Regions from separate parts of the Mesorhizobium sp. P2_F8 genome, predicted to be linked through region 1. Evidence: predicted binding sites of a transcription regulator. Region 1 holds the regulator's gene; the other holds the start of a gene.
The links. Region 1 encodes PhoB, which activates phosphate uptake and scavenging genes when phosphate is short. Its sites were predicted from a motif close to TGTCATNNANCTGTCAT; they were not measured.
Positions count from the first base shown of each region.

Region 1 (14,896 bases):
GCCATCTTCCTCACAGAGCTTTGTCCGCGCCCGCTGCGGCGTCCGATCGGCATGGCGGTTGAACTGCTCGCCGGCATCCCTTCGATCATCTACGGCATCTGGGGCCTGTTCGTGCTGGCGCCCTTCCTGCAGACGACCGTGCAGCCCTTCATCATCAGCGCGTTCCACGGCATTCCCGGCCTCAACAGCCTGTTTGCCGGTCCGCCCTACGGCATCGGCCTTTTGACGTCGTCGCTGATCCTTGCCATCATGGTGCTGCCTTTCATCACCTCGATCACCAAGGACGTCTTCGACACGGTGCCGCCGGTGCTGAAAGAGTCCGCCTACGGCATCGGCTGCACGACCTGGGAAGTGACCCGCCGCGTGGTCATTCCCTACACAAGGATCGGCATCATGGGCGGCGTCATGCTCGGCCTTGGCCGCGCGCTCGGCGAAACCATGGCGGTGACCTTCGTGATCGGCAACGCGCACCGCATCAGCACCTCGCTGTTCGCGCCGGCAACGACGATCTCCGCGACCATCGCCAATGAATTCACCGAAGCCGTCGGCGATCTCTATACCTCTTCGCTGGTGGCGCTCGGCCTGATCCTGTTCGTCATCACCTTCCTGATCCTCGCCATCGCACGCTACATGCTGATGCGCATTGACGCCCGCACGGGAGCCTGACCGATGTCGACAGCCACATCGCTTCATCAGAGCCGCAAGAGGAAGAATTCCGTGATGATGACGCTGTGCGTCGCCGCCGCGGGCATCGGACTTGCCTGGCTGGCGCTCATCCTCGGCGCGCTGCTGTACAAGGGCCTGTCCGGCGTCAATCTCGCGGTGTTCACCGAAATGACGCCGCCGCCCGGCGATGCCGGTGGCCTGCTCAACGCCATCTACGGCAGCATCATGATGACCATCATCGGCGTCGTCGTCGGTACACCGATCGGCGTGCTGGCCGGCACCTACATGGCCGAATACGGACGCTTTTCGAAGCTCACCACCGTGGTGCGCTTCATCAACGACATCCTTTTGTCGGCGCCCTCGATCATCATCGGCCTGTTCGTCTATGAACTGATGGTCCGGCCGATGGGGCATTTCTCGGCGATCGCCGGCGCCGTCGCGCTTGCCATCCTGGTCATCCCGGTCGTCGTGCGCACCACCGAGGACATGCTCAACCTGGTGCCGAACGCGTTGCGCGAGGCCGGCACCGCGATCGGCGCGCCGCGCTGGGTGGTCATCAAGTCGGTCGCTTACCGCGCCGCCCTTTCCGGCATCGTTACCGGCATATTGCTGTCGATCGCCCGTATCTCCGGCGAGACGGCGCCACTGCTCTTTACGGCGCTCAACAATCAGTTCTGGTCGAGCAATCTCAACGCGCCGATGGCCAGCCTGCCTGTGACCATCTTCCAGTTCGCTCTCAGCCCTTACGAGGAATGGCAGCAACTGGCCTGGACCGGTGCACTCATCATCACATTGACGGTTCTCGCGCTCAGCATCTTTGCTCGCAGCCTGACCGGACGCAGAGAGGACAAATGAGCCAGATGTTGTCTCCAGACATGACGATCGCCGCCGAGGCAATTGCCGGCAAGGCCAAGATCGAGGTCAAGAACCTCAACTTCTACTACGGCCAGAGCAAGGCGCTGAAGGACATCACGTTGTCGCTGCCCGAGCGCAGCGTCACCGCCTTCATCGGACCTTCGGGCTGCGGGAAGTCGACGCTGCTGCGCGTCTTCAACCGCATCTACGAGCTCTATCCCAAGCAGACGGCCGAGGGCCAGGTGCTGCTCGACGGCCAGAACGTTCTCGACCGCTCGCAGGACCTCAACCTGCTGCGGACCAAGATCGGCATGGTGTTCCAGAAGCCGACTCCGTTCCCGATGTCGATCTATGAGAACATCGCCTTCGGCGTCAGGCTCTACGAGAAGATCAGCAAGTCCGAGATGGATGGCCGTGTCGAGCAGGCGCTGAAGCGCGCCGCACTGTGGACCGAGGTCAAGGACAAGCTCAACGCCAGCGGCCTCAGCCTCTCCGGCGGCCAGCAGCAGCGACTCTGCATCGCCCGCACCGTGGCGGTGAAGCCGGAAGTCATCCTGCTCGACGAGCCGGCCTCGGCGCTTGACCCGCTGTCGACCGCCAAGATCGAAGAGCTGATCGACGAGTTGCAAGCCGACTACACGATCGTCATCGTCACCCACAACATGCAGCAGGCGGCGCGCGTGTCGAAGCAGACCGCCTTCATGTATCTGGGCGAACTGGTCGAGTTCGACCGCACCGAGAAGATCTTCACGTCGCCCCGCGAGAAGCGCACGCAGGACTACATCACCGGCCGCTTCGGCTGAGCTCAGGCATACGAGGACTAAGATCATGGGCGAACACACAGTCGCTTCTTTCGACGAGGATCTCGGACAGATCAGCAGGCTGATCCGCGACATGGGCGACCTCGCCGGCTCGATGGTCGGCGGCGCCACCAAGGCGCTGCTGAATTCCGACAACGCCCTGGCGCAGCGCGTCGTCTCCGACGATGCGATCATGGACGCGCGCCAGCGCGAGCTCGACGACCGCGCCATCACACTGATCGCCAAGCGTCAGCCGATGGCCGACGATCTGCGTCATGTCGTCGGTTCGATCCGCATGGCCGGCGACCTCGAGCGTATTGGCGACCTTGCCAAGAACATCGCCAAGCGCGTCGGCACCGTCGGCCTCAGTGTCACCCCGCGCGACCTGTCGCACTCCATCGACGCAATGGCGCAGCTGGTGCTGATCCAGGTACAGGGCGTCATCGAGGAATATACGGCGCGCGACGCGGCGGCGCTGGCGAAGCTGCGCGCCGACGACGAGCGCATCGACGTCAAATACACCTCCGTGTTCCGCGAACTCCTGACCTACATGATGGAAGACCCGCGCAACATCACCGCCTGCACGCATCTTTTGTTCTGCGCCAAGAACCTCGAACGCATCGGCGATCACGTCACCAACATCGCGGAAAATGCGTACTATGTTTTGACCGGCACGCAGCTGCCCGCCAATCGTCCGAAGCAGGACGAGACGGCAATGTCCGCGCCGGCGGCATGACGGCAGGGGTGACCAGTCGATGATCGCGCCACGCATCATGGTGGTGGAGGACGAGGAGCCGCTAGGTGTGCTGCTCCGTTACAATCTGGAGTCCGAGGGTTACCAGGTCGAGGTGGTGACGCGCGGCGACGAGGCCGAGATCCGCCTGCAGGAGAACGTCCCCGACCTTCTGGTGCTGGACTGGATGGTGCCAGCAGTGTCCGGAATCGAACTCTGCCGCCGGCTAAGGATGCGTCCCGAGACCGAGCGGCTGCCGATCATCATGCTGACCGCGCGTGGCGAGGAAAGCGATCGTGTGCGGGGCCTCTCGACAGGCGCCGACGATTATCTGGTCAAGCCGTTCTCGACGCCGGAGTTCATGGCCAGGGTCAAGGCGCTGCTGCGCCGCGCCAAGCCGGAAGTGCTGTCCAGCGTGCTCAAGGTCGGCGACATCGTGCTCGATCGTGAATCGCACAGGGTCTATCGCAAGAAGAGCGAGATCCGGCTCGGACCGACCGAATTCCGCCTGCTCGAATTCATGATGCGCCATCCCGGCCGTGTGTTCTCGCGCAGCCAACTGCTCGACAATGTCTGGGGCGAGACGATCTACATCGACGAACGCACGGTCGACGTGCATGTCGGCCGGCTGCGCAAGGCGGTCAACAATGGCCGCATGCCCGATGTCATCCGCACCATCCGCGGGGCTGGTTACGCAATCCGGGAAGATTAGGGATATGCTGATATTCAGGTGATGCCGGGCCTGCGAACGGCAGTTTCCTGCGCTTCCGGTACTCACGGATCCAAATGTCCGCTCCGCTCCGGTTCTTGGAACCCGCCATTCTCGACTCGGCCTAACCTGAATCTCAACACATCCAGGCGCGCCATTCACGCGACGTTCTTGCCGCCGAGGCCGGACCTCGCCTGCGTGCCGGGCGCGAAAATCTCCTGGTCGACAAAGGTCAATGCCCGCGTGGCGCAGCCTTCGCGGATCAGTGGAAGTTCGTTCGGTTCGGTGTCGAAAGAAATCGATTGCGAATGCTGGCCGCCGGCGGTCTGGGCAATCGCCTCGCGCAATGCCGGCTCGATCAGGTCGAAGGCGGCGGCGCTGACGCCGACCATGGCGACGGGCGCCGGGTCGATCAGCGCGAACAGGCTGCCGAGACCGTAGCCGAGTGCCTCGCCGGCCTTGCGATAGGCCTCGCGCTCGGGTCCATCCCTCTCGCGGGCCGCGGTCGCCAGCGCGCGCATGTCGGCATCACTGACATCGGCGACCGGTTCCGCGTCCTCACTCATCTGCCTTGCGTTGCGCCAGATGGCGTAGTTGCCGGCATAGGCCTCGACGCAACCGCGCCGCCCGCAGCGGCACAGCGCGCCGTGTGGCCGATGGATCATATGGCCGAACTCGCCGCCCGAGGAATGAGTGCCGGTGAACAGCTCGCCCTTCAGCACCAGACCCATGCCGATGCCGTGCGACAACAGGATGGCGATGAAGTCGTCGCGGTAGCGATCAGGGTCGCGCCAGCGCAACGCTATCGCCATCATATTGCAGTCGTTCTCCATGGTGGCAGGGATGCCGAACTCGTCCTCGAGTATGTCGGCGAAGGCGATATCGGTGTGCGGCGTGATCGGCGACCACAGCATGGCGCGGGCACGTGTGTCGGTGATGCCCTGGATCGCCAGCGCGATGCGGGCGACACTGCGGACGTCGAGGTCGGGGTCTTCGAGACGACGCCGTACGATGGCAACGCATTCACCGACCAGCGCGTCGCGCGACATGGTCAGCGTGTCCAGCCGGCGCTGTTCCTCGGCGATCACCTGGCCGGCATAGTCGATGACGGCGACCGAGAGGAAGTTCAGTGACAGCACCACGGTCATCACCGCCGCCGCTTCCGGATTGAGGCCGAGGCCGACCTGCGGCCGGCCGCGTTTGAGCGAGCCGGCCTCGCTCGGCTTGCTCTCAGTCAGGATGCCTTCGCCGATGAGGTCGGAGGAGATCGCCGATATGGTCGAATGGCTGAGGCCCGTGGTCGCGGCGATCTCGGTGCGGGACGGCTGTCCGGCGCGGCGCACGGCCGCAATCACCATCGCCCGGTTGCGGCGGCGCAGATCGTCGTGGCGGATTCCGACCGACATGCTTTTTCACATCCTCCCGGTCGCTGCAGCCTTTCGTGCCTCCCGAAGGCCATCAGCGAAGCCTGAAAGCGCGACGCGCTTCAGGCACTTGTTTCTGCGCGTGTCGTTGCCCCAAAACCGCTGCGCACTTTTGGGGCGACATGCGCCAAGCCAAATTCTGGCAGAACCCCACCATCATGTCATTATTTATTCCGGAGCTCGAAAAAAACTCGAAGAGACGTCAAAATCCATCAGAATCGATGTTGACAGCGTTCGGGCGTTGGATCACTATTTTTTCGAGGCTCGAAAAAATAGAGCCTCTGTGCCGGCCTACGGGTCAGTTTGGTCGCGCCATACGCGGCGCAGGGAGGATATTATGAAAAAATTCACAGCCGCCATCCTGGCGGGTGTCGCCATGTCGCTGACGCTGGTGTCGGTCGCGCAGGCGAAGGACAAGGTCATCGGCGTTTCGTGGTCCAACTTCCAGGAAGAGCGCTGGAAGACCGACGAAGCGGCGATGAAGAAGGCCATCGAGGCGGCTGGTGACAAATACATTTCCGCTGATGCGCAGTCCAATCCGGGCAAGCAGCTCACCGACGTCGAGAGCCTGATTTCGCAGGGCGCCAACGCGCTGATCATCCTGGCGCAGGATGCCTCGGCCATCGGCCCGGCGGTGCAGAAGGCATTGGACGAAGGCATTCCGGTCGTCGGCTATGACCGGCTGATCGAGAACAAGAACGTGTTCTACCTGACCTTCGACAACAAGGAAGTCGGCCGCATGCAGGCCCGCGAAGTGTTCAAGGTCAAGCCGGAAGGCAACTACGTCTTCATCAAGGGCTCGGGCGCCGATCCGAATGCCGATTTCCTGTTCGCCGGCTCCATGGAAGTGCTCAAGGCAGCCATCGACAGCGGCAAGATCAAGAATGTCGGCGAAGCCTATACGGATGGCTGGCTGCCCGCCAATGCCCAGAAGAACATGGAACAGTTCCTCACCGCCAACGACAACAAGGTCGATGCCGTGGTGGCAGCCAATGACGGCACCGCCGGCGGCGTCGTCGCCGCGCTGACGGCGCAAGGGCTGGCAGGATCGGTTCCGGTGTCCGGCCAGGACGGCGACCATGCCGCACTGAACCGCGTCGCACTCGGCACACAGACCGTGTCGGTGTGGAAGGACGCACGCGAACTCGGCAAGAACGCCGCCGAGATCGCCTCGCAGCTGGCCGCTGGCACTGCCCTGGACAAGATCCCGAACGCCGTGAAGTTCACCACGCCCGGCGGCAACGAGACCAACTCGCTGTTCCTGACCCCGATCGCGATCACCAAGGACAATCTCAACGTCGTCATCGACGCCGGCTGGATCAAGAAGGACGAAGTCTGTGCAGGCGTCGCCGCCGGCACCGTCGCGGCCTGCAACTAAAACCGAACGGGATCCCGGTTCGATCTCAGCGCCGCGGCCCCTGGGCCGCGGCGTTTCTCAAGGGGCATTCCGCTTCAAATGATCGCGGAAAGCAAATAGCATCGTGTTTCCGGCATCCGCGCCAGACGGCAAACCGGTGGGAGGACTTCATGACCGACACGGCCTCTAACACGCCTGCCGCGAATACGCCCGCAGACCGGGCGCGTGCGTCCGAATTGAGCGCCGTCGGACGCTTCCTCAAGGCGACCGAACTCGATACGCGCATGCTTGGCATGGTCGGTGCGTTGCTGGTCATCTGGGTCGGCATTCATATCCTGTCGGGCGGACTTTTCCTGACGCCGCGCAATCTCTGGAACCTGTCGGTGCAGACTTCCTCGGTCGCGATCATGGCGACCGGCATGGTGCTTGTCATCGTCATGCGCAACATCGACCTTTCGGTTGGTTCCGTCGAAGGCGTGATCGGTATGATCATGGGTGTGGCGCAAGCCGAATTCCTCATTCGCGTCATCGGCTTCCAGCTTGGAAATCCCTGGCTCTGGATCATCGCACTGGCCGTCGGCGTAGTGCTCGGTCTTGTGATCGGCGCCTTCCAGGGCTTCATCATCGCCTATCTCGAAGTTCCTGCCTTCATCGTGACGCTGGGCGGTCTGTTGGTCTGGCGCGGCATGGCATGGCTGATCACCAACGGGCGCACGGTCGCGCCACTCGACGCTACATTCCAGTTGATGGGCGGCGGACCGCGAGGCTCGGTCGGCGCCACCGCCAGCTGGATCATCGGCATCGTCGCTTGCGTGGCTGTGGCTTTCGCGTTGCTCAACGGCCGGTCGCAGCGCAAACGGTTCAACTTTCCACTGCGCCCCGTGTGGGCGGAAACCTTTCTCGGTGTGGTCAGTTGCGCTGCCATCCTTGGGGCCGTCTGGATCGCCAATTCCTATCCGTGGCCAATCGGCATCGTGCGCCAGTATGCACAGCAGAACGGCATCACCATTCCCGAAGGCGGGCTGTTCATCGCCCACGGCATCGCCATACCGGTGCTGATGGCTGTCGCGGTCGGTATCGTCATGACCTTCATCACCAAGCGCACCCGTTTCGGCCGCTATGTCTTTGCCATCGGCGGCAATCCAGAGGCCGCCAATCTCGCCGGCATCAACACCCGCTGGGTGACCATGAAGGTGTTCATGATCATGGGTGTACTGGCCGCGATCAGCGCGGCGATCTCGTCGGCCCGCCTCAACGCGTCGACCAATGCGCTGGGCACGTTGGACGAGCTGCTGGTGATCGCCGCCGCCGTCATCGGCGGCACCTCGCTTGCCGGCGGCTCGGGAACGGTGCTCGGCGCCATGCTCGGCGCGTTGCTGATGCAGTCGCTGCAGTCCGGCATGGTGCTGCTCGGCATCGACTCGCCGCTGCAGAGCATCGTCGTCGGCGCCGTGCTGGTCGTCGCGGTCTGGCTCGATACCGTCTATCGCAAGCGCGTCTAGGGGAGGACAAGGATCATGGCAGACAAGACCGCTCCTACCAGCACTGCGCTGATCGACATGCGCAACATCTCGATCGCCTTTGGCGGCATCCGCGCCGTCGACGACGCCTCGATCGACCTTTTCCCCGGTGAGGTCGTGGCGCTGCTGGGACACAACGGCGCCGGCAAGTCGACGCTGATCAAGATCCTGTCCGGCGCCTACAAGCGCGACGCGGGCCATATCTTCGTCAACGGCGAGGAGGCATCGATCTCCAACCCGCGCGACGCCAAGAAATACGGCATCGAGACGATCTACCAGACGCTGGCTTTGGCCGACAATGTCGATGCCGCCGCCAATTTGTTCCTCGGCCGGGAACTGATGACCGCCTGGGGCACACTCGACGACGTTGCCATGGAGGCCGAGGCGCGCAAGGTGATGGGCCGGCTCAATCCGCGCTTCCAGCGGTTCAAGGAGCCGGTGATCAAGCTGTCTGGCGGTCAGCGGCAGTCGGTGGCGATCGCGCGCGCGATCCTGTTCAATGCGCGCATCCTGATCATGGACGAGCCGACGGCGGCACTTGGTCCGCAGGAAACGGCGCAGGTCGGCGAACTGGTCAAGCAGCTCAAGTCCGACGGCATCGGCATCTTCCTGATCAGCCACGACATCCACGACGTGTTCGAGCTAGCCGATCGGGTCTGTGTCATGAAGAACGGCCAGGTCGTCGGCACCGCGCGCACCACCGATGTGACCCAGGACGAGGTGCTCGGCATGATCATTCTGGGCAAATGCCCGCCTGGCGCCATTCCCGGGCCAGGCGCCCTGAAGATCGCCGCCTAGAACTCCAGCGGATCTTCCAAAAAAATCTTGCTACGTCTCGATCCGTTTCTGCCCGTCGGATCGTCCTTGGTGTGTCCAAACAGAAGGAGACATGCCATGTCCGACGAGTCCGTCATCTTGATCAATCTGCTTAAGGTCGAACCCGGGAAGCAGGATGCGCTGATCGCGCTCTTGAAGCAGAACACCGATACGGTGGTCCGCACGCTCCGCGGCTGGAAGACGACCCGGCTGATCGCGGCGCAAGACGGCGCCGGCGTCGTCATCTACTCCGAGTGGGAGACCCCCGCAGCCGTCGAGGCGATGCGCAGCGATCCGCGTATGAAAGCCTATTTCCCGAAGATATTGGAGCTGGCGAGCCTGGACTCGATCATGGGCTCGGCGGTGTTGAGCGAAACACACAAGTAAGAATGCCTCACACAAGCAACAAAGGAGAACCACAATGGCTCGGATGGTTGTGATTTACCCGACACCGGAGAACGTCGAGGCGTTTGACCGGCATTACTTCGAAATCCACGTGCCTCTCGCCAAGAAGCTTCCGGGCCTCAGGAAATACGAAGTCAGCAATGGCCCTATCGCAACGCCGGTAGGACCCTCCAATGTTCACCGGATCGGAACGCTGTATTTCGACGACCTTGCGGCGATCGAAAAGGCGTTTGCAAGCCCGGAGGGGCAGGCGGCCGGGGCGGATCGCCGCCTTTTTGCGCCTGATGACTCGGGCGTTCAAATGTTCCTTTTCGACAACAGGGAAGTTTGAACCCTCTTCCTTGTTCGTCTCGGGTAAAATGACGACGAAAGAGCGCGCAGGCGCGGTAGGTCTCGATACATGAACGGGAATGAATTCGAGGATCGTCTGAAAGCGCTGCGGCCACGCCTTCACCGCTACTGCGCGCGCATGACGGGATCGGCGGTCAATGGCGAGGACGTATTGCAGGACACCCTCGTCAAGGCCCTTCACGCGCGAGCCCAGGGCGCTGGAGTGGATAACCTCGAGGGCTGGCTGTTCCGCATCGCCCACAATGCGAGCCTCGATTTCCTGCGCGCCAAATCCCGGAACACGGTCGTCCCGCTTACCGAAGACGTCGAAGCGGCGCCCATACCTGAGGCGGACATCGTCGCGATCAGCTTTCAGACGTTTCTGCGGCTACCCGAACTTCAGCGCTGCGCGGTGATCCTCAAGGATGTTCTGGGTCATTCGGTCGACGAGATCGCAAGCATAGCAGGGTGCTCTCCGACAGCCGCAAAATCGGCGCTTCAGCGCGGGCGCGCTGCGCTGCGGCTTTTCGCACAGGCGCCCGAAGACACAAGGCTGCCGCTGATGTCCGATTCGGACCGGCGCAAGATCGCCGCTTATGTCCATCTGTTCCGGAGCGGCGATTTCGACGCAATCCGGGTCATGCTTGCCGACGACGTGAAGCTTGATCTGGTGAACCGGATCCAACTGGAGGGGCGCGACAAAATCGGCATCTATTTCACGCGCTATGCGCAAGAGACGAAATGGCGGTTCGCCCTCGGCGCTGTCGAAGGGAAGCCGGCTATGCTGGTCTTCGACAGCACCGGCCGGATGGAAAGACCTGCGCATTTTGTCCTGATCGACTGGTCGGAAAGCCGGATCATCGAGATCCGCGATTTCTTGTTCGCTCCCTATGTGCTCGAAGCCACAGATTGGGTGCGGTTGGACTAGTGTCTACGGTACCACCCTGGCCGGACGAACCGTGCCTGGCCGCTGGTTGCCGGTCATGTGATGTGCCAGCCGTCATGATGGCTTGGCCTTGCCATTGTGTTGGCACATCGACTTGCCCATAAAGGTCCGACATTGCCCATGGACCGCATCATCCGTTGAAGAAGCTTTTTCCAATCGTCGCGTTCGTCGCCGTTGCACTGATCAGCATGACGATGGCGGGCTTTGCCTATTTCGCGACGCAGGAAGCCGCCCGCATCAAATTCGAAGCGACGGCCGACGATGCGCTCAACCGGATCGAGAGCCGCATCGACTTGCATCTGTCGCTGCTGCGGTCGACGCAGGCCCTGTTCGATGCCCGCAACGGCGATATCTCGCAGAACGAGTTCAAGGCGTTCTTCAACGCGCTCGATGTCGACAACAATTTCGCCGGCTTGCGCGGTATCGGCTTTCTCAGGCTGGTGAAGACGGGGGACGAGGCGGCGGTCGAACGCGACATGCTGCACGACCTTGGTGTCAGCCATCCGATCTATCCGGACACCACGCAACCCTGGCGCGCGCCCATCGCGATGTTCGAGCCGCTGGATCCATCCAACCAGGCCGCCATCGGCTACGACATGTTCAGCGAACCGGTGCGACGCGTGGCCATCGAAAAGGCAATGTCCGACGATGAGCAGCACGCCAGCGCGCTGGTGCAGCTCGGCCAGAGCACGGGTGCCGCGCAGACGTTCCCGGGCTTCCTGGTCTTCGTGCGGCTCAATGTCGAAACCGCTCCCGATGTCATCAATGCGTCCAGGTCCTCCACGGCCGGCTTCCTCTACGCGGCTTTTCGGGCACGGGACCTGTTCCAGATAGCGCTCAGCCGGTCGCCGCTGCTGCCGGTCAACACCGAAATCTATGACGGCGCTGTGAGTGGCGACAATCTCTTGTTCCGGTCGGAGACGCCGCCAGTGTCATCCTTCGGGGACAGGCTGCTGGTCACCCGCAAGATCATGGTGGCCGGCCAACCATGGACGGTCCTGTTTCGACCGACAAGCGCCTTCACGCAGCCGTCGTCGCGGGCAATTCCGGTGATGCTGGGGCTGTTCGGCTTGCTGCTGGCGGGCGCCATCGCTCTGGTGGCGCGCTATCAGGAGCGGGCCTATGAGGCGGCGTCGCGCTTGCATGAGACGACGGAAAAGAGCCTGCTCGAAAAAGACCTGATGCTGCAGGAGATGAAGCATCGCATCAAGAATTCGATCACCCGAGTGCTGGCGATCGCGCGCCAGACGGCTTCGCGGGCCACTGACGTCAACGAATTTTCCTCGTCCTTCTCGGCCAGGCTGCAGGCGATGGCGGCGTCTCAGGACATGCTGACGCGCTCGCGCTGGCAGAAGGCAGACCTTGGCGATCTCCTGCGCATCGAGCTCGGTCAGGTGTTCGGCAAGGAGCTGCCGGAAGAGCTTCTGTCGGGGCCGGAGGTGCTGCTCGACGAAACCACGACGCAGGCGCTCGGCCTGACGTTCCACGAACTGGCGACGAATGCATTGAAATATGGCGAAACCGGCAATTCAGCCAATTCGCTCAAGGGAGATTGGGCGCTCAAGGTCGACTGGTCGCTCGAAGGACGCGGGCGCGACAGGGTGCTGGTTCTCAACTGGCGCGAAACCGGACAGAAGAAACTCGAAGCGCCGGCCAAGACAGGATTCGGCACCAAGCTGATCGATCTCAACGTCACGCGCGAATTGCGTGGCACGATCAACCGCGATTATCGCGATGATGGGTTGAATGTGGAGATCAGGATTCCGCTGACGGGCTAGATCAGTTTCACTGAAACGTAGAGCCGCTCTATCTTCTTGTTTTGACGCAAAATTCCGGACGGAAAACCGTTTCATCAAGCGAACAGAAATGGTGCGTCCAGACGTCGAAAATCCGGAGGCCGGCGGACCGGTCTCCGGATCGACGTTTCGATTATCGCCGAACTAGTTGCAGCGAGCCGTGTAGATCCGGCCGCGATGATCGCGATACTGGCAATAGCCGTTGCGCAGGTTGCGCACCAGCAGGCCGGAACCGGCGCCCACAGCCGCGCCGATCAGCGCGCCCTTGCCGCCACCGACCAAGCCGCCGACGCCGGCGCCAATCAAGCCGCCGCCGACCACGTCCTTCTCGGTGCTGGTGCAGCCGCTGAGGGCAGCCACCGCAATCATGGCAATAATCATCTTCCGCATAGAGTCACTCCTCGCTTTGTGTCCACACTTTGGTAAGCTCCAGCAGCCATTTAGCATGAAATGGCCGCCTTTGCTGCTGCAATCTATTGTTGGCGAAGATAGTCTTTTTCTGGGCGCGGGGCGCTCGATGCCATGACGACGTTGGAGATTGCCAGGGAAGCGTCGAGCGTGCCGTCCGGGCGAACGTTCCAGACGATCTGGTCGTAGTCGTCTTCCAGCGCCGGATCGACGGCAAGGCACTTGGCGACGATGTGCTGAGCCTGCCCCTGCACGTCGCCCAGCGCGAATGGCCGTTCGGCGACGCATTGGTCGGCGGTTTCGAAAACGCTTACCGGTACCTGCAATTCATGGCAGTCGGCCATCGTGTTCGAGCAACCGATGACCAGCAACAATGCAGCAATGTGTTCCATGGCGACATGTCCTCTCGCCACACTAACGGTCCATAGCCGCCAAAGTTCCTCGGCCGCAGGGCGACCAGCGAAATAACGCGGCGCAACGGGCAATTCCGGCGCCGACCGCGACAGCAGACGCAGTCGGCGGACGTCCGGAGACCAACTTCAACGCGGCAATGTTCGACGGTCCAGCAGGTTCCAGCGGTACCTGGGAAAAACAGAATCCGCTTTTATGGTGAATAGCCGGTTAAGGATGGATGATCAGACGAGAGGCGCGGCCGCTCACTCGGTCTCGAAATTGCCGTGCGGAACGACAAGGCGGTATTCAAGGCGACCGGGCATCAGCTCCAGCGTCGCCGTTCCGTTCAGGGAGGCGGGCACGACCCGCTCGAGCGCGACACTGCCGAAGCGCTTCTCACTGTGCTCGACGTCGCTCGCCGGTATCGCTTCGGACCATGTCAGCGACAGCGCCAGGCCGCCGGCAGCAGCATTGAGATCGGCCGTAACGTCAACGAAGCCATCTGGACGTGAGAGAGCGCCATAGCTGACCGAGTTGACGGCGAGTTCATGCATGGCAAGGCCGATGTGCAGCGCGGCGTTGGGATTGAGATAGGGATTTGCGCCGCGGAAGCGCAGGCCGTGCGACGGATTCACCCCGTTGCGACTGACCTGGCCCGACACCAGCTCGCGAAGTGCGGCGCCGCGCCAATTTGAGGAGGTCACCAGATCCTGGGACGAGGCCAGCGACTGCAGCCGGCCGCGAAAGCGCGTCAGGAAATCAGCGATGCCATCGGAATAGCGCCCGGTCTGGGTGGCTATGCTTTGAATGATCGCCAGGAGGTTCTTCGAGCGATGACTGACTTCGCGCAACAGCGTCGTCAGGGTCTGCTCGCGGCGCTTCTGATCGGTCGTTTCGACCATGGTGGTGACGACACCTTGCACCGTTCCACCATCGCCATGGTCGGCGTCGACCCAGACCTGAAACCAGCGAAAGCCGTCCTCGGCGGGGACGCTGATTTCAAGGCGTTGCGGATTGCCGGATGCGATGACGTCACGCTTTGCCGCGCCGATGCGGTCGATCTGCGCCGCGGGCAGGATGCCGTTGCCGTCCGCGGTGTCGGAAACCCACGGCGCACGCATATTGCGCGCCCATACCGTTTTCAGCTCGCGATCCTGATAGAGAACGGAAATGCCGGCATTGTGCAGCGCGTGGAGAAGAGCCCGGCCAAGTTGCATGCCACTTTCGGCGGGATGCAGGGCGATGACTTCATCGCTTGGCACGTCGTCTTTCCTATCTCCGGCCCTGGAACGCATCGCCAATCTGTCCACCCAACTCAGGCTGAACGGCTCACCGCGGAATGGGTTCCAGAGGGCTTCCCGAAAACCCGCCTCCAAAAGCGGTCCGCCGAGCGGTATCCGTTGAAGGATGCCGCCCGGCGGTGGCTGGAAACCGTTTGAGGGGTGCGGCTTCCAGTGTTCGCTCGGATGATCGTTCGGTCCTCACGCCCGTTTGAACAGGCCGGCAAGAAGCGAAATGACCAGGAAAGCGAGAAAGATGAAAAACAATATCTGCGCTATGCCGGCAGACGTGCCGGCGATGCCGCCGAAACCAAGCGCGCCGGCTATGATTGCCACGACGAGAAATACGAGCGCCCAGTAAAGCATGATCCATCTCCTTCGAATGGTGTGATGAAAACGTGGGTAGATGCGGTTTGTTCCACCATTTGCCGAAAAAGACGATGCTTGCCAATCGTTCC
Region 1 covers NZ_JBFUFB010000001.1:342,609-357,504, reverse strand. The annotation lists gene pstC (phosphate ABC transporter permease subunit PstC) at 1-666, shown strand, start outside; gene pstA (phosphate ABC transporter permease PstA) at 670-1,521, shown strand; gene pstB (phosphate ABC transporter ATP-binding protein PstB) at 1,518-2,324, shown strand; gene phoU (phosphate signaling complex protein PhoU) at 2,350-3,057, shown strand; gene phoB (phosphate regulon transcriptional regulator PhoB) at 3,077-3,766, shown strand; gene AC1DZP_RS01665 (ROK family protein) at 3,922-5,169, opposite strand; gene xylF (D-xylose ABC transporter substrate-binding protein) at 5,525-6,565, shown strand; gene AC1DZP_RS01655 (sugar ABC transporter permease) at 6,715-8,046, shown strand; gene AC1DZP_RS01650 (ATP-binding cassette domain-containing protein) at 8,062-8,862, shown strand; gene AC1DZP_RS01645 (putative quinol monooxygenase) at 8,959-9,267, shown strand; gene AC1DZP_RS01640 (EthD family reductase) at 9,302-9,616, shown strand; gene AC1DZP_RS01635 (sigma-70 family RNA polymerase sigma factor) at 9,686-10,543, shown strand; gene AC1DZP_RS01630 (CHASE domain-containing protein) at 10,699-12,339, shown strand; gene AC1DZP_RS01625 (YMGG-like glycine zipper-containing protein) at 12,502-12,747, opposite strand; gene AC1DZP_RS01620 (hypothetical protein) at 12,831-13,157, opposite strand; gene AC1DZP_RS01615 (sensor histidine kinase) at 13,422-14,453, opposite strand; gene AC1DZP_RS01610 (DUF1328 domain-containing protein) at 14,640-14,804, opposite strand.

Region 2 (14,896 bases), on a different contig from region 1:
GGATTTGTCGTACTTGCCCTTCTTGACCTGCAGCGTCCAGCCCGGCTTCGGCATCGGCTTCACCGCGATCACCCCTTCCGGGATCTGCACGCGCACGGCGATCGTCGCCTTGCCGTCGCAACCATGCGGCACGCGCAAGACAGCCTTGTAGGTCGAGCCGACGGCCGCTTCCTGGGTTTCGAGCGTGATGTGCGCGAAGACAGCACTTGTCCCGAGGAGAAAAAGCGCACCGGCCGACAAAAGGTACTTGTTCATAATGGTCCCTCTGATTTCAGATTTTGTCGAAATGGTGCGATCAATCGGCATGGTCGTCCGTGGCGCCGCCCATGCCCTCGACGGCGAAGTCGACGCTGACGGTGCCGGCCTTCTCGAAGGTCAACGTGGCGGAGAAGGTTTCGCCTTGCTTGGGTTGCCGTTTCAGGCCGATGAACATCAAATGATAGCCGCCAGGCGCCAGTGCGACCTTGCCGCCGGCCGGAATCTCCAGGCCGCCGGCAACGGGCCGCATGGTCATGACACCGTCCTTGACGCTCATTTCATGCAGTTCGGCCTTGTCCGAGATGTCGGTGGAAATCGACAGCAGCCGGTCCGACGTGCTGCCTTTGTTGGTGATGGTGAAATAGCCGCCGGCCACCTTGGCGCCTGCCGGCGTTGCACGTGACCAGGGGTGCCCGATCTCGAGATCGCCGATCTTGAACCCATGCGCGAAGCCGGTCTGGGCGCCGGCGAACAACAGCGCAAAAGCCAGTACGGCGATGCCAAGGCGCGCCTCGAAGCTGCGCAACAAGCTGCCGGGCATAGGACGCGCGGCGATGCGAAAAAATTGGGACATGGTTGCTCCATGAAGTGAAGGTCGCGCCGTTACCGGTCGCGGACAGTTTGATGTTTGGATGGGTACGCCCGCGAAAGGTTCCGCCGGGCAGACAGACTCAGGCCGTCCGCGGCGGCGCGCGCGGATTCGACGGCGAGCGCTCACGCGCAAAGTCGAGATGGATGGCCGCCGGAAAGACGAAGGCGACGGCCTCAAAGGAACGCGCCCCCAGTGCCAACCCCGCAACGGGTGGCGGCGCAAAGGCCGGCGAAAACATGCTGCAGCCAAGCACGCAACATGCCGGCAGATGCGACGGTGGCGGGTTGCCGCCAGGAAGCTGGGTCGCACCCTCACGGGTGCAGATGACGTTGCCGAAGGCATCGAGTTGTGACGCATTCGGCGCAGTGCCGAAGGCGAACGCACCGAGCGTCGACTGGAGCAGCAGCAGATGGGCCGCGACAAGCGCGACCAGAATGCTCCACCGCTTCTCCCGGCTGTTCAAACGATCTGCCTCATCAAGCAATCACCGGAGAGATACCTATCACGGGAGGGACAGGTCGAAAATCGGCAATTCGATGCTGCGGCAACGCGGCATATCAGGGTTTCAGGGGCGGCCGGCTCTCCGGGATCGAGGTCAGCAATGTCTGGCGCGCCGACTTCAGGTGCTTGCGGCAGGCGGCGTCGACCTTGCCGAGGTCGCGCGATTTGAGCGCCGCGATATAGGCGAGATGCTCACCGATCGCGACCTCGTTGCGCTCGCGCTCCTGCGCCTTGTTCCACTGGTAGTGATAGTGGAAGATCATGGCGATGACGTCGTAGAAATCGACGATGAAGCGGTTGTGCGACGCCCGGTGGATGAGCCGATGGAAGCGCTCATCCAGCTCCGAGAATTCGTTGAAGCGCGTGGCGATTTCGCTTGCCAGCTGGCGATGCTCGTCCTCCAGCCGGTCGAGATCGGTCCAGACCGCGCTGTCCTGCGGCAGAGCGGCGAAGGCCGCCGCCGACCGCAGTTCGAACATCTCGCGGATTTCGGTCAGTTCCAGCGCGAAGGCACGGGTAAAGCCCTTCAGCACCCAATGGCTGTTGCGGCGCTTCTCGATCAGGCCGAAGCGGGAGAAGCGGATCAGGAACTCGCGCACGCTGGTGGTGCCGACGCCGATCTCGCGCGCCAGTTCGAGCTCGTTGATCTGCATGCCTGCCTCGGCGCCGCTGGCGAGCAGCCGTCGCATGAACGACCGTTCGATGATCTCGGCTAGCGTGTCGGTCTCTTCCTCGGGGAAGAAATCATCGGGACGCGGTTCGCGCAGCACCGTCTTGGCGCGCTTGTTCCAGGCGATCAGCCCGGTCTCTTCCATGCGCGCCAAGATGGTGCGGACGGTCGTCCGGCTGACACCAAGCAATGTACCCAGCTCCGGCTCCGAAGGCAGGCTACGTGTTTCATCGAGCAGCCTGAGGCACCTGTTGTAGGCATCCTTGTAGACGTTGTTGCTCTTCGACATCCCTGACCCGTTGCACGCCGTCGCTTGCGGCTGCTGGCTTGAAGCGCAATATGACGTTCCCATGACCCCTGAAAAGCGAAATCGCTTTCGGAACACCCAAGGACATGCGGAACTCCCCAGCGAAAAAACAATTGACGCAAAACTGTTTTTTCACGATAAAAGACATTATCTTTTAACAGGCGCGTGTCAATCCGCCCGCGCATCCCAGGATCACCCAGGAAACCGCCCGTGAACGCCTCCAACAGCATTCTTCTGTCTCCCGCCGACAATGTCGCCGTCGCCAACGGCCGCATCGAGATCGGCACCACGCTGCCGGGCGGTGCCGTCGCCACTGCGCTGATCGAGCCCGGCCACAAGGTGGCCATCAAGCCGATCGCCGCCGGCGAGGCCGTGGTGAAATACGCCCAGGCAATCGGCCGCGCGACACAGGACATCGCGCCGGGCGAGCACGTTCATTCGCACAATCTGGTTTTCGAATCCGGCCGTTTGCCCGTAGTGCCGCCGAGCGAGGCCGAGCACGCGACAGAAGCCGACCGCAGCCGCACCTTCATGGGTTATCGCCGCGCCGATGGTCGTGCGGGTACGCGCAACTTCATCGGCATCATCGCCAGCGTCAATTGCTCGGCCACGGTTTGCCATGCCATCGCCGACCAAGCCAACCGGACCCTGCTGCCGAAATATCCCGGCATCGACGGTTTCGTCCCGATCGTCCACGGCCAGGGCTGCGGCATGAGCGGCACCGGCGACGGCATGATGGTGCTGCATCGCACGCTCGCCGGCTACGCCCGCCATCCCAATTTCGGCGGCGTGCTGATGGTCGGGCTCGGCTGCGAGGTCAATCAGCTCACCCTCTATGGCCAGAAGGGCGCCGCCGCCGGCAAGCGCCACTTCAACATCCAGGACGCGGGTGGCTCGCGCAAATCGGTCGAAAAGGCGATGCTGGTGCTGGCCGAGATCGCGGAGGAAGTCGGCCAGCTGAAGCGTGAGCCGATCCCGGTCAGTGAGATCGTCGTCGGCCTGCAATGCGGCGGCTCCGACGGCATGTCCGGCATTACGGCCAATCCGGCGCTGGGCGCAGCCGTCGATATCCTGGCCGGCGTCGGCGGCATCGGCATCCTTTCCGAGACAACCGAGATCTATGGTGCCGAACACCTGCTCGCCTATCGCGCGGCAACACCGGAGATCGCGCAGAAGCTCGACGGTTTCGTCAAGTGGTGGGAGGATCACGTCGCCAAGCATGGCGCCTCGATCGACAACAACCCCTCCCCCGGCAACAAGCGCGGCGGCCTCACCACCATCCTGGAGAAGTCGCTGGGCGCGGTCGCCAAGGGCGGCCAGACGCCGCTCAACGGCGTCTTCGGCTATGCCGAAAAGGTCACCGGCAACGGACTGGTGTTCATGGACACGCCCGGCTACGACCCGGTCTCGGCCACCGGACAGGTGGCGGGCGGGGCCAATGTCATCGTCTTCACCACCGGCCGCGGCTCGTGCTTCGGCTGCCGGCCGACGCCGTCGATCAAGGTCGCCAGCAACTCGACCATGTATCACACCATGGAAGAGGATATGGACGTCAACTGCGGCGTCATCGCCTCGGGCGAGAAAACCATCGCCGGCATGGGCCGCGAGATCTTCGAACTGATCGTCGAGACGGCTTCCGGCCGCAAGACCAAGAGCGAGGATTTCGGCTACGGCGACAACGAGTTCGTGCCCTGGCATCTTGGTGCAACGCTCTAACCCGTTGTTTTTGCGTAATTCCCAAGGGAAAGCGCTGTGCGCTTTTCCCGGGAAAGCCGTTACACGTCTTTCCTGGAATTGCACTAGATTGAACTGACATCTGAAGGCTGCAAACCGGACAACGGTCGGCAACAGGGAGGTTTTCGCATGAACAAGCGCCGCATCGGTCAGACCGCGCTCGAGGTCACCGAGATCAGCTTTGGCGGCGCCGCGATCGGCGGCCTCTACCGTGCCTGTTCGCGCGAGTCGGCGATGGAGACGCTGCAAGGCGCCTGGGAGGCCGGCCTGCGCTATTTCGACACCGCACCCTTCTACGGTTTCGGCCTGTCGGAACGCCGCTTCGGCGACTTCCTGCGCTACAAGCCGCGCGACTCCTATGTGCTGTCGACCAAGGTCGGCCGCCTGTTCCGCCCCGTGCCGGACGACCGTGTTCCCGATCACTCCTATGTCGACCCGCTGCCGTTCGCGCTGGACTACGACTATTCCTATGACGGCATCATGCGTTCGGTGGATTTCAGCTATGCGCGGCTTGGCCTCAACAAGATCGACATCCTGTTCGTCCACGACATCGGCGCCTATACGCATGGCGTCGAGAAAACCAAACTGCATTTTCGCGAGTTTATGGATGGCGGCCTCAAGGCACTCGAAGAGCTGAAGCGTTCCGGCGTCATTTCCGCCTATGGGCTTGGCGTCAACGAGGTCCAGATCTGCCTCGATGTGATGCGTCGCGCGCCACTTGATTGCATCCTGCTCGCCAGCCGCTATTCCTTGCTCGACCGCAGCGCCGAAGCGGAACTGCTGCCATTGTGCAGGGCACAACAGACGTCACTGGTCATCGGCGGTGTGTTCAACTCCGGCATCCTGGCGACCGGGCCTGTGCAAGGCGCGCATTTCGACTACCTGCCCGCCAACCACGACGTGCTGGACCGCGTCGGTGCGATGGAAAGGATCGCCACCGAGGGTGGCTATCCGCTGGCGGCTGCCGCGTTCCAGTTCCCCTTGCATGAACCCGCGGTCGCCACGGTGCTGACCGGCACCGCCAAGCTGGCAAACCTGACCCGCAACCTCGAATTGCTCGACGTCGACGTGCCCGAGGCGGAATACGCCAGATACCGACCCTATACGCTGGTGCAGGAGCTGGCGTGAAGCTCCCACCCCCCTGTGAAAGCTGACCCATGCTTCACATTCTTGCGATCTCACAAAAGAATGAATATTCCATATTGACTAAAGAGTGGAATTAATATTCCATGTCTTCACGGAACGAAACGGAAGCGTTTGACGGCGGCAAGGGAGGAGTGGCGCGGTTATCTTGCCCCTGCCAGACCTCGGCAGGGTGAAGCGAAACACCGCTTGCATCGGACAGGTCGATGCACTATCAAAACACTGTAAATGTTTTTTATTGATAAAGTTCTGTTTGGGCCACGCCTATCCGGACGGAGCTTCCGTAACGTTCACCGGGCGACTTAGGGAGGATTCCTAATGAAATTCGTAACCAGCATTCTCAACCGCCGCGCCGTGATGACGCTGGCAGCAGCTTCGATGCTCGCCGGCGTCATGCATTCGGTGCCGGCTTCGGCGGCGGACGTGACCATTCCGATCATCGTCAAGGACACGACGTCCTTCTACTGGCAGATCGTTCTGGCCGGCGCCCGCAAGGCCGGCAAGGACCTGGGCGTCAACGTACCGGAACTCGGCGCCCAGGCTGAAACCGACGTCAACGGCCAGATCTCGATCCTCGAGAATGCTGTCGCCGGCAACCCGGCCGCCGTCGTCATCGCGCCGACCGAAGCCAAGGCGCTTGGCAAGCCGATCGACGAAGCCGCTGCCAAGGTCAAGGTCATCGGCATCGACTCCGGCGCCGACTCCAAGGCCTTCACCTCGTTCCTCACCACCGACAACGTGCAGGGCGGCCGCGTGGCCGCGGACGGTCTTGCAGCAGCCATCGGCGAAGCCAATGGCGGTAAGGTCGAGGGCAAGGTCGCGTTGATCACGGCACTTCCCGGTGCCGGCTCGCTGGAACAGCGCGCCCAGGGCTTCAAGGAACAGCTCAAGGCAAAATATCCGGGCCTCGAGCTCGTCGCCGACAAATATGCCGACGGTCAGGCCACCACCGGCCTCAACATCGCCACCGATCTGATCACCGCCAATCCGGACCTGAAGGGCATCTTCGCCTCCAACCTGATCATGGCGCAGGGCGTCGGCCAGGCGATCGCCGAGAACAAACTTGCCGGCAAGGTCGGGCTGATCGGCTTCGACAGCGACGAGAAGCTGATCAAGTTCCTCAATGACGGCGTCATTTCCGGCCTCGTCGTCCAGGACCCGTACCGGATGGGCTATGACGGCATCAAGACGGCGCTCGCCGCCTCGAAGGGCGAGAAGGTCGAGGCCAATGTCGACACCGGCGCCAACCTCGTCACCAAGGCCAACATGAAAGACCCGAAGATCGACGCGCTGCTCAACCCGAAGCTCTGAGCCGTCGCATCCAAATCGTTTCCGGGGCCTCGCGCCCCGGAAACATCCACTGCCGGCACAAACGGCTTGGCAATCCACAAGCTTGAGCTAGGCTGCCTTTCGAGGCCTATCCTTGCCTTGCAGCGTGCCAATCGTGAGGCCAATCTGGGAGGATTGTCATGACGTCGACGGCGCAGGACCTGCATCCGGCACCCGTGCTGGAACCAGGGCGGACCATCCTCGAATTGCGCGGGTTGGAGAAGCGCTACCCCGGCACTCACGCGCTGAAGCCGGTCAACCTCGCTTTCAAATCCGGCGAGATCCACGCCATCGTCGGCGAGAACGGCGCCGGCAAATCAACGCTCATCAAGCTTCTCACCGGCGTCATGCCGCGCACCTCCGGAGAGGTGGTCTGGGAGGGCCAGCCGGCAGCCTTGGCGACACCGCATGAGGCGATGGCACTCGGCATCAATGCCGTGCACCAGGAGGTCGTGCTCTGCCGTCATCTGACGGTGGCAGCCAACATGTTCCTCGGCGAGGAGAATTCGCGCTTCGGCATCCTGCAGCAACGCGCCATGGTCAAGGAAGCACAGAAGATCATCGACGATCTCGGCTTCGATCTGCCGGCGCATGTCACGCTCGGCGACCTCACCATCGGCCAGCAGCAGCTGATCGCCGCCGCCCGCGCCACCGTGCGCGGCACGAAATTCCTGATCTTCGACGAGCCGACCGCCTACCTGACCCGCAAGGAGGCCGACCAGCTCTTCACCCTGATCCGCCGGCTGAAGGGCGAGGGCGTGACGATCATCTACATCAGCCACCGCATGGAGGAAGTGTTCGAGCTGGCCGATCGTGTTTCCGTGCTGCGCGACGGCACGCTGGTCGGCACCCGCAACATCGCCGAGACCAACGACGCGGAGCTGGTCAAGATGATGATCAACCGCTCGATCGAACAGATCTACCACAAGGAACATTTCACACCGGGCGCGGCGATCCTCGAATCCAGGAACCTTTCCGGCAAAGGCTTCGAGAATGTATCGATGACGGTCCGAGCCGGCGAAATCGTCGGGCTCTACGGCCTGATCGGCGCCGGGCGCAGCGAGTTCGTCACCACGCTTTACGGCCGCCACCGTAAATCGGCCGGCCAGATCCTGTGGGAAGGCAAGCCGGTCCAGATCAACTCCGAGCATGACGCGATCAAGCTTGGCATGGCGCTGGCACCGGAAAGCCGTCGCGATCAGGGTCTCTGCCTCAACCTTTCGGTCGGCCTCAATCTCAACCTGCCGATCTACAAGCGCATCTCGAACAATCTGCTGATCTCCAATGCGCAGGAAAGGACCCAGGCCGACCGCCAGATCGCCGATCTCAGGATCAAGACGCCGACGCGCAGTGCACTGGCGTCCAGCCTGTCCGGTGGCAACCAACAGAAGATCGTCATCGGCAAATGGCTGGCCCACGGCGCGAGGCTGTTCATCTTCGACGAGCCAACGGTCGGCGTCGACGTCGGCACCAAGGCCGAGATCTACCGCCTGTTCAGCGTGTTGTTGTCGAAGGGAGCCGGCATCATCCTGATCTCGTCCTACCTGCCCGAGGTCTACGAATTGGCCGACACGTTGCACGTATTCCGCCGCGGCAAACTGGTGGCCACGCACGGGTTCCGCACCGCCGACCATGAGGAAATTCTCACACAGGCACTCGCCGAGAAACAAGAAAAGCTGGGAGAACAGATATGAGCACCGAGGCGATTCCTGCCGAGAAACCGAAGCGCAACTACAATGCCCTGTTCGGGCTGACGCTGCTGGCGCTGCTGGTGCTGCTGTGGGTCATCCTGTCACTGTCGACATCAAGCTTTGCTTCGGCCAACAACATCTCGAACCTGCTGCGCCAGGGCTCGATGATCGCCATCCTGGCCGTCGGCCAGACCTTCGTCATCATCACCGGCGGCATCGATCTTTCGGTCGGCGCCGTGGTTGGCTTCGCCACAGTCATTGCCGCGATGCTGATCAATGCCGGCATCCCGGTCTTCCTCGCCATCCTTATCACCTTGCTGGTCGGCGTCGCCATCGGCCTGTTCCATGGCTTCGGCATCGTCAAGATGGGGCTGCCACCCTTCATCATCACGCTGGCAACGCTGACGTCGTTGCGCGGCATCGGTCTTTTGATGACCAACGGCAATTCGATATCGATCAACAACGATGCCTTTCAGGAGTTCTCGCGCAACTCCTTCCTCGGCGTCCCCAACCTGTTCTGGATGGTGATCCTGGTCGGCATTCCGGCCTACATCTTCCTCCATCACAGCCGTTGGGGCCGGTATTTGTTCTCGGTCGGCTCCAATGCCGAGGCCTCGCGCCTGTCCGGCGTCAACGTCCAGCGAACCATCTACATGGCTTACACGCTGTCGGGTCTCTGCGCGGCGTTCGTCGGCGTGTTGCTGGCCTCACGCATCGGCATCGGCAACCCGACCCAGGCCGAGGGTTGGGAACTGCAAGCGATCGCGTCGTCGGTAATCGGCGGCACCTCGCTATTCGGCGCGGTCGGCTCGGTGCACGGGCCGCTGCTCGGCGCCTTCATTCTGGCCACCATCAACAACGGCGCCAATCTCTTGAACGTCAACGCCTTCTGGCAGCGCATCATCACCGGCGCGCTGATCATCATCATCGTCTATTTCGACGGGCTGCGACGCCGCGGTAGCAAGTGACCATAATTTGAGATCGATCGCCGGCCCTGTCGCGAAAATGGGCCGGCGATTTTCATGACAAACTGGATTGAAGCATGAAAGCCGTCGTCTGCCGCTCGCCTGGCGAGCTCGTCCTGGAAGACCGTCCGGCGCCGAGCGCGCCACCTCCCGGCTGGGCGCTGGTGGCTGTCAGCCATGTCGGCATCTGCGGCACCGACTATCATATCTTCGAAGGCAAGCACCCATTCCTCGCCTATCCCCGCATCATGGGCCATGAAGTGTCGGGAACGATCGTCGAGACCGGCGAAGGCGTTGAACTTTCCGCTGGCGAGCCGGTGGTCATCAATCCCTATCTTTCCTGCGGCAAGTGCATCGCCTGCCGGCACGGCAAGCCGAATTGCTGCGTCAGGATCGAGGTGCTCGGCGTCCATCGCGACGGCGCCATGTGCGAACGGATTCTGGTGCCGGCACAAAACCTCTATCCGGCAAACGGCCTGTCGCTGGCCGACGCCGCCGCTGTCGAGTTCCTGGCCATCGGCGCGCATGCTGTGCGACGCGCAAGCGCCGATCCCGGCGCCCGCACGCTGGTCATCGGCGCCGGTCCGATCGGGCTCGGCACTGCCATCTTCGCCGGCATCGCCGGGCTTGACGTGACGCTGCTCGACATGAGCAGCGAAAGGCTTGCCTTTGCCGCGAATGAGCTCGGTTTCAAGACCCTCGATGGTTCGCGCGGCGCGGTGCCCGATCTGGTCGGGCAGGCGACGGGCGGCGAAGGCTTCGATGTGGTCTTCGACGCCACCGGAAACACCCAGTCGGTGCAGTCGGCCTTCACCCATGTCGCGCATGGCGGAACACTGGTGCTGGTCAGCGTCGTCAAGGATGACATCACCTTCTCCGATCCGGAATTCCACAAGCGCGAGATGACTCTGATCGGCAGTCGCAATGCGTTGCGCGCCGACTTCGACCACGTCGCCGCCTCGATCCGCAACGGCGCCGTGCCATTGGCCAAGCTCGTCACCCACCGCACCACGCTGGCCGGCACGCCACATGATCTCGCGCGCTGGGCACACGAGAAATCGGGGCTGATCAAGGCTGTGATAGAAGTCGGATGAGTGCAATTCCAGGAAAAGTGTAAAGCGGTTCTCCCGGGAAAAGCGCTTAGCGCCTTCCCTAAGGGAACTGCGTTCGACAATCTAGGCAACCGGCGGTGTCGGCTCACAACGCCGACAATTTGAGTTCGACCCGCTCGGCCGGGAACCGTGACTCGGAAAACTGGATCGGCTGGCCGTCGGGTGTGACGTTGACGGCGACCGTGACCAGCACGATGGCGCCGGGCTGCAGGTCGAGGTCGGCAAGGTCGGCGGCATCGGCATGGCGCGCTGACAGCATGGTCGATTGCCTGAGATAATCGTCTATGCCGAAACGCGCCAGCGACGCGGTGATCGAGCCGGTTTCAGCCATGGCGGCATCGATGCCGGCAAAGCGCCTGGCCTCGAACCAGCCGGCAGCGCGCGACACCGGACGACCATCGGCTTCGCCGCGCGTTTCCAGCCGGATCACGTTTGTCCCCCTAGCTAGGCCAAGCCCCTCGGCGACGCGCTGGCTGGCCGGCTCCACCGATGAGGAAAGCAGGACTATATGCCGTTCCGACGCCTGCCCTTGCAGGCCTGCCGAAAAGCGTGTGCGCGCGCCGATCGGATAGGACAGCCGCTTGCGCGACAGCACGAATGTGCCGCGTCCCTGTTCGGCCCGCAGCACCCCTTCCTGCACAAGGGCTGCTATGGCACTGCGCACCGTGTGACGGTTGACGCCATAGCGCTCGGCCAGCGCAACCTCCGGCGGCAGCGCTGCATTCTCGGCGAAATCGCCGATGGCGATCGCATGCAGGATCTTGTCGGCGATCTGCCGCCACAGCGAGACACCACTCCGCCGCTCGATGCCGTCCGCTTCCAGCTGCCCGACCATTAATTGCCCCAGCCTCCCATTGCTTGTCATCCACCCGTCATGGACTCGCGATAGATAATAGGTATAATTTGTATAGTTGTCTATATCAATAGACAAATCTAGCCAAGAGGAATGTTGCTCATGCGAGGACAGGAAGCCCGCGATCAGGCCGAGCGCAAGGCCGCCATGGCAACACTGGCGCAATCCAGCGGCGATGACGTCGTCCGGCTCTGGAACGCTACCGGGCTGCCCTCGGAAGCTGAGCTGCTGCGCGGCCCGGAGACCGGCTTGGTCACCGTGCGCGGCCGCATCGGCGGTGGCGGCTCCCCTTTCAATGTTGGTGAGACGACCGTTACCCGCGCCACTGTCCGGCTGCCGTCCGGACAGGTCGGCCATTGCTACGCGCTTGGCCGCGACAAGCAGAAGGCGAGGCTGGCGGCAATCGCCGACGCGTTGTGGCAGGACCCGGCGCGTCGCGCCGAGGTCGAGACCGGGCTCATAGCGCCTCTGCGGTCGGCTCTGGCCACGGCGCATGAACGGCGCCGCGCCGAGACGGCGGCAACGAAGGTGGATTTCTTCACCATGGTTCGCGGAGAAGACTGATGGAGATCGCAGCGCAATCGATCGAAGGCGGATTCGCCGATCCGGTCTTCGACGCCCAGATCGTGTTTCGCGCGGTCATGGACGCGATGGCGCGGCCGGGCAGCGTGCAACCCCTGCCCGCCTTCGCCCGCCCGCCGGTGCCGCTTTCAGCGACCGCCGGCGCCGTAGCGCTGGCGCTTTGCGACAACGACACCCAACTCTGGCTCGACCCGGCTTTGCAGGCCTCTACCGCGATCAAATCCTGGCTTGGTTTCCACACCGGTGCGCCCTTGGCCAACACGCCGGCCGATGCGCATTTCGCTTTGATCGCCACGCCGGCCGAGATGATGGCGCTCGATGGTTTTTCGCAAGGCACGCAGGACTATCCCGACCGCTCCACCACGCTGATCCTGCAAGTCAGTGATCTCGTTTCGGGTGCCCCGCTGCTGCTCGAAGGCCCCGGCATCGAAACCAGTGCCACGATCGCACCGGCGCAGATGCCGCGTCATTTCGTCGAACAGTGGAAGCAGAATAACCAGCGCTTTCCGCGCGGCGTGGATATCATCCTCGCCACATCGGATGGCGTCGCCTGTCTGCCGCGCACAACGCGCATCAAGACGATGGGGGCCTGAGATGTATGTCGCGGTAAAAGGTGGCGAAGCGGCCATTGCCAACGCCCACAGCCTGCTCGCCGACCGCCGGCGCGGCGACCGTTCGGTGCCCGCCCTTCGCCTCGACCAGATCGTCGAACAGTTGGCGCTTGGCGTCGACCGGGTGATGAGCGAAGGCTCGCTCTACGACCGGGAACTGGCGGCGGTTGCCATCGTCCAGGCGCGCGGCGACCTGATCGAGGCGATCTTCCTGGTGCGCGCCTACCGCACCACGTTGCCGCGCTTCGGCTATTCCAAGGCGATCGACACCGCCACCATGCTGGTCGAGCGGCGCGTTTCGGCGACCTACAAGGACCTGCCCGGCGGCCAGCTGCTCGGCCCGACCTTCGACTACACGCACCGGCTGCTCGACCCCGAGCTTGCCGCCGGCGGCGATGTCGTCGAGCCGCTGCAGCGCGAGACCGAAACGCAGGCCATGCCCCGCGTCTCGGCGATCCTTGCTCGCGAGGGCCTGATCGAGCCGGATGGCGAGATGCCGCAGGACCATGTCCCCGGCGACATCACCCGCGAGCCGCTGGAATTCCCGATGGCGCGCGACATCCGCCTGCAGGCGCTGTCACGCGGCGATGAGGGCTTCTTGCTGGCGCTCGGCTATTCCACGCAGCGCGGCTATGCCCGTAACCATCCCTTCGTCGGCGAGATCCGCATCGGCGAGGTCGAGCTGGAACTGGATGTCCCCGAACTCCCGTTCGCCGTGCCGCTCGGCACCGTGCGGATCACCGAATGCCAGATGGTCAACCAGTTCAAGGGCTCGGCCAAGGCGCCGCCGCAATTCACCCGCGGCTACGGCATGGTCTTCGGCCAGAGCGAGCGCAAGGCGATGGCGATGGCGCTGTGCGATCGGGCATTGCGCGCTTCGGAACTCGGCGAAGATGTCGTCGCCGCCGCGCAGGACGAGGAGTTCGTCATCTCGCATTCCGACAATGTCCAGGCTACCGGCTTCGTCGAGCACCTAAAGCTGCCGCACTATGTCGACTTCCAGGCCGAACTCGACCTCGTGCGCCGCATGCGCGCCGAATATGACGCCCGCGAAAACCCGGTGAAGGCGGACGACAAGAGGGAGGCCGCGGAATGACCGCTCAACCGACCGACATCGCCACCTACAACTTCGCCTATCTCGACGAACAGACCAAGCGGATGATCCGCCGCGCGATCCTCAAGGGCATCGCCATCCCCGGCTATCAAGTGCCGTTCGCCTCGCGCGAAATGCCGATGCCCTATGGCTGGGGCACCGGCGGCGTCCAGGTCACCGCCTCGATCATCGGTCCCGACGATGTCTTGAAGGTCATCGACCAGGGCGCCGACGACACCACCAATGCGGTGTCGATCCGCGCCTTCTTCAAGAAGGTCGCCAATGTCGCGGTGACGACCGATACCGCCAGCGCCACCATCATCCAGACCCGCCACCGCATCCCCGAGCATCCGCTGACGGCGGGCCAGGTGCTGGTCTATCAGGTGCCGATTCCCGAGCCGCTGCGCTTCCTCGAGCCGCGCGAGACCGAAACGCGCAAGATGCATGCGCTGGAGGAATATGGCCTGATGCATGTCAAGCTCTATGAGGACATCGCCAGGCACGGCCGCATCGCCACCACCTACGCCTATCCGGTCAAGGTCGAGGGTCGCTATGTGATGGACCCGTCGCCGACGCCAAAATTCGACAATCCCAAGATGCACCGCTCGCCGGCCTTACAGCTGTTCGGCGCCGGCCGCGAAAAGCGTATCTATGCCGTGCCGCCGTTCACCGAAGTGGTCAGCCTCGACTTCGAGGATCATCCGTTCGAGGTGCAGACCTTCGACCAGCCCTGCGCGCTGTGCGCGGCCGAGAATGTCTATCTCGACGAAGTCATCCTCGACGACCATGGCGGCCACATGTTCGTCTGCTCCGACACCGATCACTGCGAGAAGCGGCGTGAAGAGGGCCATCGCGGCCATCTTGCCCCCCATACCGCTGGCGAGGAGATTCAGGCCATCCGGGACCACTCCAATGGGTAGCTCTTTCGTTGAAGTAGATGAAAAGGGCTTCTGGATGAACGACAGCCTGCTGTGTCTTTGGCTGCGTTTGCTCGCATTGCATGTCCAATCCAATCTCGATCAGTCGGCTCCAGAAATGGTCGCCCGGGAAGAATGGCTTTTGCAATCCGAGTGCCATGCTCCAGGTATCGTTGTCGTAGATTTGGACCGCGTAGCGCACGATCAGAACGCGAAGCAAAAAGTGGTCAGCGCGATAGGGCGACTCCTCTCGATGTTGGAGAAACACGCAAGGATGCTCGAACCCGCCACGATTAATCTTCTCGGACTCAGCATTATTTGGTCACACCCAATCGAGACCAGTCGGCTGCTCGAAATCGGCAACGCATTTCTCGACCTGTTCGCCGGCAAAATCACGACGGGAGCAGATAGCACAGAATTCATGCCAGGATCCCGTCCATGACCGACGAACCATTGCTACGCGTCTCGGCGCTCTCCAAATTCTACGGCTCGCGCGTCGGCTGCGACAACGTCTCCTTCGACCTGTGGCCGGGCGAAG
Region 2 covers NZ_JBFUFB010000013.1:26,016-40,911, reverse strand. The annotation lists gene AC1DZP_RS27710 (YcnI family copper-binding membrane protein) at 1-255, opposite strand, end outside; gene AC1DZP_RS27705 (copper chaperone PCu(A)C) at 296-832, opposite strand; gene AC1DZP_RS27700 (DUF2946 family protein) at 930-1,286, opposite strand; gene AC1DZP_RS27695 (GntR family transcriptional regulator) at 1,408-2,310, opposite strand; gene AC1DZP_RS27690 (UxaA family hydrolase) at 2,539-4,044, shown strand; gene AC1DZP_RS27685 (aldo/keto reductase) at 4,192-5,190, shown strand; gene AC1DZP_RS27680 (ABC transporter substrate-binding protein) at 5,524-6,516, shown strand; gene AC1DZP_RS27675 (sugar ABC transporter ATP-binding protein) at 6,675-8,228, shown strand; gene AC1DZP_RS27670 (ABC transporter permease) at 8,225-9,193, shown strand; gene AC1DZP_RS27665 (zinc-binding alcohol dehydrogenase family protein) at 9,268-10,284, shown strand; gene phnF (phosphonate metabolism transcriptional regulator PhnF) at 10,388-11,137, opposite strand; gene phnG (phosphonate C-P lyase system protein PhnG) at 11,258-11,719, shown strand; gene phnH (phosphonate C-P lyase system protein PhnH) at 11,719-12,330, shown strand; gene AC1DZP_RS27645 (carbon-phosphorus lyase complex subunit) at 12,332-13,444, shown strand; gene AC1DZP_RS27640 (alpha-D-ribose 1-methylphosphonate 5-phosphate C-P-lyase PhnJ) at 13,441-14,361, shown strand; gene AC1DZP_RS27635 (hypothetical protein) at 14,354-14,800, shown strand; gene phnK (phosphonate C-P lyase system protein PhnK) at 14,797-14,896, shown strand, end outside.
Region 2: phnF (phosphonate metabolism transcriptional regulator PhnF) is a predicted target of PhoB. The motif match lies at 11,162-11,178, and genes of this name have one in related genera.